Regions from separate parts of the Streptomyces sp. NPDC044061 genome, predicted to be linked through region 1. Evidence: riboswitches for the same ligand, from Rfam matches in the RefSeq annotation. Region 1 holds a riboswitch; the other holds the start of a gene.

Region 1 (3,168 bases):
TGTCCCCGCTACTGAAGGCTCAGGGCCGGAATCCAGCAAAGGATTCCGGCCCTGAGTGTTTTTCCGCCGCGCCCACCTGACGTCGAGTGGCGTACGTCACAGTCAGTCATCCGCTCGGTCCACAGCGGTCGCCCGCCGTACCCGCTCCCGCCACGCTGGACGCAGGTCAAGGACACGGGAGACGAGCAGTGCGCCCTGGTGAGGTGGAGGAGAGCCCGTACGCCAGGGCCGACGGGCGGCTCCCCGGCGACCCCGTGCCCGGCCCCGGCCTCGGCCGGGACCCCGCGCCCCTCCTGCCGGAGAAGTGCCACGGCCACCGTCCGACGCCGCGCGGCCTGGCCCGCGCCCTGCCCGCGCTCCTGATCGCCGGCGGAATCCTGTACGACCTGCTCACCCCGCGCGACTTCACCGCCGTCCCGTTCTTCACGGCCGCCCCGCTGGTCGCCGCGCCCCTGTCCTCGCTGCGCACCACGGTGCTCACCGGCCTCGCCGCCCTGGCCGCGACCTTCGCCGTGCACGCCCGCTTCGGCACCGGCACGGACGTGAACCTGGTCACCGAGGTGGTCACCGTGGCCACCGTCGCCCTGCTGGCCGTCGCCATCAACCGCGTCGTCCGCCTCGGCGACCGGCGCCTCGCCTCCGCCCGGGAGATCGCCGAGGCCGCCCAGCGGGCCGTGCTGCCCGAGCCCGACGCGCGGCTCGCGGGCTTCGACATCGCGGCCCGGTACGAGGCGGCGCAGGCGGACGCCTTCATCGGCGGCGACCTGTACGCGGTGCAGGACAGCCCGTACGGCGTCCGGCTGGTCGTCGGGGACGTGCGCGGCAAGGGGATCGGCGCGGTCGCCGCCGTCGCCGTGGTGATCGGGGCGTTCCGGGAGGCCGCCGAGCAGGAGGCCACGCTGGAGGCGGTCGCCGAACGGCTGGAGCGCGCGCTGGCCCGCGAGGGCACCCGGCGGGGCGGGATCGACGCCTTCGAGGGCTTCACCACCGCCGTCCTCGCCGAACTCCCGCACGGCGACGGCGTCGTCCGGATCGTCAACCGCGGCCATCCCCCGCCGCTGCTGCTGCACGACGACGGCACCCTGCGGATCCTGACCGCGCACGAACCCGCGCTGCCGCTAGGCATGAGCGATCTGGGCCTGTGGCCCGACCGCGCGACCGAGTCCGGTTTCCCGAGCGGTGCCACCCTGCTGCTCTACACCGACGGCCTGTCCGAGGCCCGCGACGCCCACGGCCGCTTCTACGACCCCTGGCGCCGGCTCGTCGGACGCCGCTTCCCCGACCCGCGCGCTCTGCTCGTCCGCCTGGCCGCGGAGGTGCGACGGCACTCCGGGGGCGGGATGACGGACGACATGGCGCTGCTGGCCGTACGACGACCCTGACCAGTATCACCGACGGTGATCGGACGGAAGCCCTCCGCATAACATCTGAGACACCATCAAAACCGTTGTGACTCCTGAGTGTCGGCCAACTCGCCCGATTTCCGCCTCTCCTGGCACGTTACGTCCGTCCGGGAAAAGGTTAATGATCAAGCCGAACGGCTTGGAATCTGACAGGTGGGTCTATTAACGTTCGATAACGCAGCGCGGTCGTCCCAGCCGTCACAAGAGGCGGCTCCGTGCGCACGCGCCGAATCCCGTAAGGGAACCGGGGAACCACCACCTTGGGGTGAATCACGCGGATGCCGCTGTGAACCGCACTGGTCCACATCTGGTTTACGCGCGTAGGAGACCTTCCTGCTCCGAACCCGTCAGCTAACCCGGTAGGCGGAGGAAGGAAAGGAGTACGCCCGCGTGGCGTCCAACCGGCCTGCCCCAGAAGCCCCGTTCGTGCCGGCTCAGCGCGAGATCGACACCTTCGGTTACGGCGAGTACCGCACCGAAGAGGGCCCCTGGGAGGAGTGGAATCCCACCGAGGACTCCATCCGTCCCGTGCGCGGCCGGCACCGCGTCGCCAAGCAGCGCGGCGGCGGACTCGCCCGCAGCTCCACCGTCCTCGGCGTCGGCGTCATAGCCGCTGTCGGCGCGGGCGGCATGGCCAGCGCCAACACCGGCAAGCCGCCGGTGTCCATCTCCATGCCCGACCTGCCCTCCGTCGGCTCCCTGTTCGGCGACGGCTCCTCCGACGCCCCCAAGGCCACCACGGCCTCGCTCAGCACCGTCGGCACGGCCTCCGCCGACAGCGACGAGAGCGACGCGGGCGAGGCCCTGCGCAACCGGATCATGGCCCAGGCCGAGCAGCAGCAGAGCAAGGCCGAGAGCAAGGCCACCGCGGCCGCCGTCGCCGCCGCCGAGAAGCAGACCGCCGACGCGGCCGCCAAGGCGGAGAAGGAAGCCGCCGCCAAGGCCGCCGACGCCAAGGAGCAGGCGGAGGCCGCCGCCAAGAAGCAGGCCGAGGCGGAGCGCCTGGCCGAACTGGCCAAGCAGTACCAGCTGCCGGTCGTCTCGTACACGATCACCGGTACCTTCGGTCAGCCCGGCTCGATGTGGTCCTCCGGCTACCACACCGGTCTCGACTTCGCCGCCCCGACGGGCACGCTGATCAAGGCCGTCCACGGTGGCACCATCACCGAGGCGGGCTGGGCCGGTGCCTACGGCTACCGCACGATCCTCACCCTGGACGACGGCACCGAGCTGTGGTTCTGCCACCAGTCCTCGATCAACGTCTCCGTCGGCCAGAAGGTCGGCACCGGCGACGTCATCGGCCGGATCGGCGCCACCGGCAACGTCACCGGCCCGCACCTCCACCTGGAGGTCCACCCGAACGGCCAGGCCACGGGCATCGACCCGATGGCGTGGCTGCACGGCAAGGGCCTCACCCCCTGACCGGCCGCTGAGCCGGCCCCGCCCGGCCCCCTCGTCCAGTTCCCCGGCAGCCCTGACGGCACCCCCCGACGTCAGGGCTGCCGGTCGTGTGTTCACACACCGTTCGCGGGAATCCCGGAATGGGCGGTGCGGGAGTGACCGTTGAAAAGAAGCATGACTGCTTCTCTGCGCAAACTCGGCTCCTCCGACCTCGAGGTCTTCCCGCTCGCCCTCGGCGGCAACGTCTTCGGCTGGACCGCCGACGAGGAGAGCTCCTTCGCCGTCCTCGACGCCTACACGGCCGCCGGCGGCAACTTCGTCGACACCGCCGACTCCTACTCGGCGTGGATCGAGGGCAACAAGG
Region 2 (3,168 bases), on a different contig from region 1:
ATCGACTCGCCGCCGTAGTAGATGGATTCCTCGCGGACGTAGGCACCGGGCTTCGGGGCGTGGATCATCATGCCGTTGCCGATGTAGATGCCGACGTGGCTGATGTCGTCGTAGAAGAAGACGAGGTCGCCGGGCTGGGCGTCGGCCAGGGACACCGTGGTGCCGGCGGTCACCTGGTCGTAGGTGGTGCGCGGCAGGGTGACGCCGGCGGCCTTCCACGCGGCCTGGGTGAGCCCGGAACAGTCGTAGGAACCGGGCCCGGTCGCACCCCAGACGTACGGCTTGCCGATCTGCGCACGGGCGAAGGCGAGCGCCTCGGCGGCCTTGGCGGCGTTCGTGGAGCCCGACGTCGAGGTCGAGGTCCCCGAACCCGAGGACGAGCCGGAGCCGGAGGTCGAGGTCGAGCCGGAGGACGCGCTCTGCTCCTTCGCGGCCTGCGCGGCCGCGGCCTGCTTCTTGGCGAGCTCCGCCGCCTTCCTCGCCGCCTCCTGCTGCTTCTGCTTCTCGATCGCCGCGAGGCGTGCCTTCTCCTGCGCCGTCAGCGTGGAGAGCAACTTCCGTGCGGTGGACAGCTTTTCCTGGACGGTGGACTTGGCCGTCCTGAGGTCGTTCTGCGACTGCGTGAGCGTCTCGAGGCTCTTGACGGCCTTCCGCCGCGTCTTCAGAGTCGCGGCCTGTGCGGTGACGTAGTCGTCGACCGCGCCCTTCTGGCGTGAGGTCAGCCGGTTCATCAGCTGCGTCTGGTCGAAGTAGTCCTGCGGGGAGTCCGAGAGCAGGAAGGTCGCGGTGCCGGGGGTGGCGGCCCCGGTCCGGTACTGTGCCGCGGCGAACGAACCCAGTTCCTCACGCGCCTTGTTGAGCTTGGCCGTGCGCTCGGCCACGTCGTCGAGCAGGGTGTCGACGTGCGTGCGCTCCTGCGCGGCCTTCTCCTTGGCCGCGTCGTACTTCTCGGTCGCGGACTCGGCCTGACGGTACAGGTCGTCGACCTTCTTCTGAACCTCCTCGAGGCTCGGCCTGCCGTCGGCGGAGGGGGTGGCGTTGGCGGTCTGGGACAGCAGCGCCACGGAGGTGAGGGCGGCAGTGGCGAGGACGGGGGTGCGTATGCCTGCCACACGGGCACCCGTGGGGCGCGACTTGCGGTGCGACGCCAAGGTAGGCGACTCCTTCCATGTTCCGCCTACCGAGTTAGCTGTCGGGTTCGGGCGGGTGGTTCGGAAGGGTTGCCCTACGGCCCGTTCCCGGGAAGGGAGTCGGGCCGATTCACCCCAAGGTCGGTGGGTCCCCGGCTCCGGCTGCCCGCAGGCGGACCGGACTCGGCGGAGGCCGCACGGCCCGGCGACGTTCGCCGGTGGTTGTCGGACGACCTGGCCGGAACGCTAGCCAAGTCGTGGGGCCGCTGTGAAGGTTGGTGGGCGATATGCCCGATACATTTTCGTGACCTTTGCTCAGCTCCGTCGCAGGGTGCGATCGATCTGCCGTGACGTGGTGCGCTTTGTCCCGACTTCCGACGTCGGGCTGGGAGGAACGGAGCGGGACCGGGAGCGGTGCGGAGCCGGCGGCGGCCGTCAGGCGGACAGCAGGCCCCTGCCGAGCCAGTCCTTCGCGTCCCGCACGCCGGGCAGGGCGAAGAAGTAGCCGCCGCCCGTCGGGGAGATGTAGTCGACCAGGGGCTCGTCGATCAGCCGGGTCTGCACGGCCTCGAACTGGCGCCTGACGTCCTGCTGGTAGCAGCAGAAGACCAGGCCCATGTCGAGGTTGCCGACCTTGTCCACGCCCCGGTCGTAGTTGTAGCCCCGGCGCAGGATGCGGGAGCTGTCGGTCCTCGTGGTGCGCGGGTTGGCCAGGCGGATGTGGGCGTCGCGTGGGATCGCGGTGCCGTGCGGGTCCCTGGCGTAATCGGGAAGGTCCGTCTCCTTGGTGCCGTCGAGGGGGGCGCCGGTGTCCTTGCGGCGGCCGAACATCTTCTCCTGCTCGGTCAGCGACACCCGGTCCCAGAACTCCACGAGCATCCGGATGATCCGGATCACCTGGTAGCTGCCGCCCGTGGCCCAGGCGGGCTCGCCCTGTCCGTCGCCGACCCAGATGAGCTTGTTCGTCTCACGGGCCGAGCCGACGTCGGGGTTGGCGATGCCGTCCTTGAAGCCGAGCAGGTTCCGCTGGGCGCCGGTGGGGCGCGGGGCGCTCTGGAAGCCGTCGATGCGCCACTTGATCTGCATGGCGCCCCGGCTGTGCCGGGCTATGTCGCGCAGGGCGTGCAGCACGGTGTCCTGGCTGCCCGCGCAGAGTTGCAGGGAGAGGTCGCCGTGGCACTCGGCGGCGTCCAGGTCGTCGTTCGGGAAGGTCCGCATCGGGGTGAGCCGGGCGGGCCTGGCACTGGCGAGGCCGTAGCGGTCGTCGAAGAGGGACGCGCCGACGCCGACGGTGACGGTCAGCGAGTCCGGGGGGACCTCGGGGCCGAGGATGCCGTTGTCGGAGGGCGGCGCGCCGACGCCGAGGTCGGTGGGGGCGCCGCCGGAGGTGAGGAAGCGGGCCCGTTCGGTAATGGTGCGCAGCAGGTCGGTGAGGCCCTTGCGGTCGTCGGCGACGACGTCGAGGGAGACGAAGGTCGCGGCGGCCGGGGCGGGGGTGATGATCCCGGCCTGGTGGGCGCCGTGGAAGGCGACCTTCGCGCCGCTGTCCGTGCCCGTGTCCTGCGCCCGTGCGGTGCCCCCGCTCTCGCCGAGCGCGAAGCCGCCGCCGGCCAGCACCGCGCCCGCGGCCGACGCGCCCAGCGCGGTTCGCACGAAGGAGCGGCGGGCGGGGCCGACGGGGCAGGCCGGCGTCTCGGCAGTGGACATCGAAGGGTTCCCTTCCAGGTGCGGGTGCTCGGTGCTCATCAGGCGGACTTGCGGATCTCGAGGAGGTCCGGGACCGGGGCGAGGTCTTCCAGCAGCTGTCCGGTGGCGCCGTTGACGCGCTGCCGCTCGGCGGTGCCGAGCCGGTCGACGGGGGTCCAGCGGCCACCGTCGTGGGCCGCGTCCAGGAGCTTCTGGAGCCGGGCGATGTCCGCGTCGACCGTCGGGAGCAGCTGGGGTGCGCGGCTGGTCAGCAGCGGCTTCAGGACGGTGAGCAGCTCGCGGGTGCCGGCGAGGTTGGCGTCGGCGGTGGCGAGGGTGGTCCCGCTGCCCT

Evidence for each region. Region 1 has a riboswitch for cyclic di-AMP ahead of AC07CM_RS07145 (M23 family metallopeptidase). Riboswitches for the same ligand answer to the same signal wherever they lie in the genome.
Region 2: it holds a riboswitch for cyclic di-AMP, as region 1 does, so the genes downstream of both, AC07CM_RS19985 (C40 family peptidase) here and AC07CM_RS07145 (M23 family metallopeptidase) in region 1, are expected to answer to the same signal.

Annotation. Positions count from the first base shown of each region.
Region 1 is NZ_JBWKFL010000003.1:486,243-489,410, forward strand. Features, by position in the region: tRNA gene AC07CM_RS07135 (tRNA-Met) at 1-11, shown strand, start outside; gene AC07CM_RS07140 (PP2C family protein-serine/threonine phosphatase) at 189-1,382, shown strand; cyclic di-AMP (ydaO/yuaA leader) riboswitch at 1,618-1,784, shown strand; gene AC07CM_RS07145 (M23 family metallopeptidase) at 1,794-2,825, shown strand; gene AC07CM_RS07150 (aldo/keto reductase) at 2,979-3,168, shown strand, end outside.
Region 2 is NZ_JBWKFL010000011.1:248,753-251,920, forward strand. Features, by position in the region: gene AC07CM_RS19985 (C40 family peptidase) at 1-1,151, opposite strand, end outside; cyclic di-AMP (ydaO/yuaA leader) riboswitch at 1,160-1,329, opposite strand; gene efeB (iron uptake transporter deferrochelatase/peroxidase subunit) at 1,566-2,837, opposite strand; gene efeU (iron uptake transporter permease EfeU) at 2,876-3,168, opposite strand, start outside.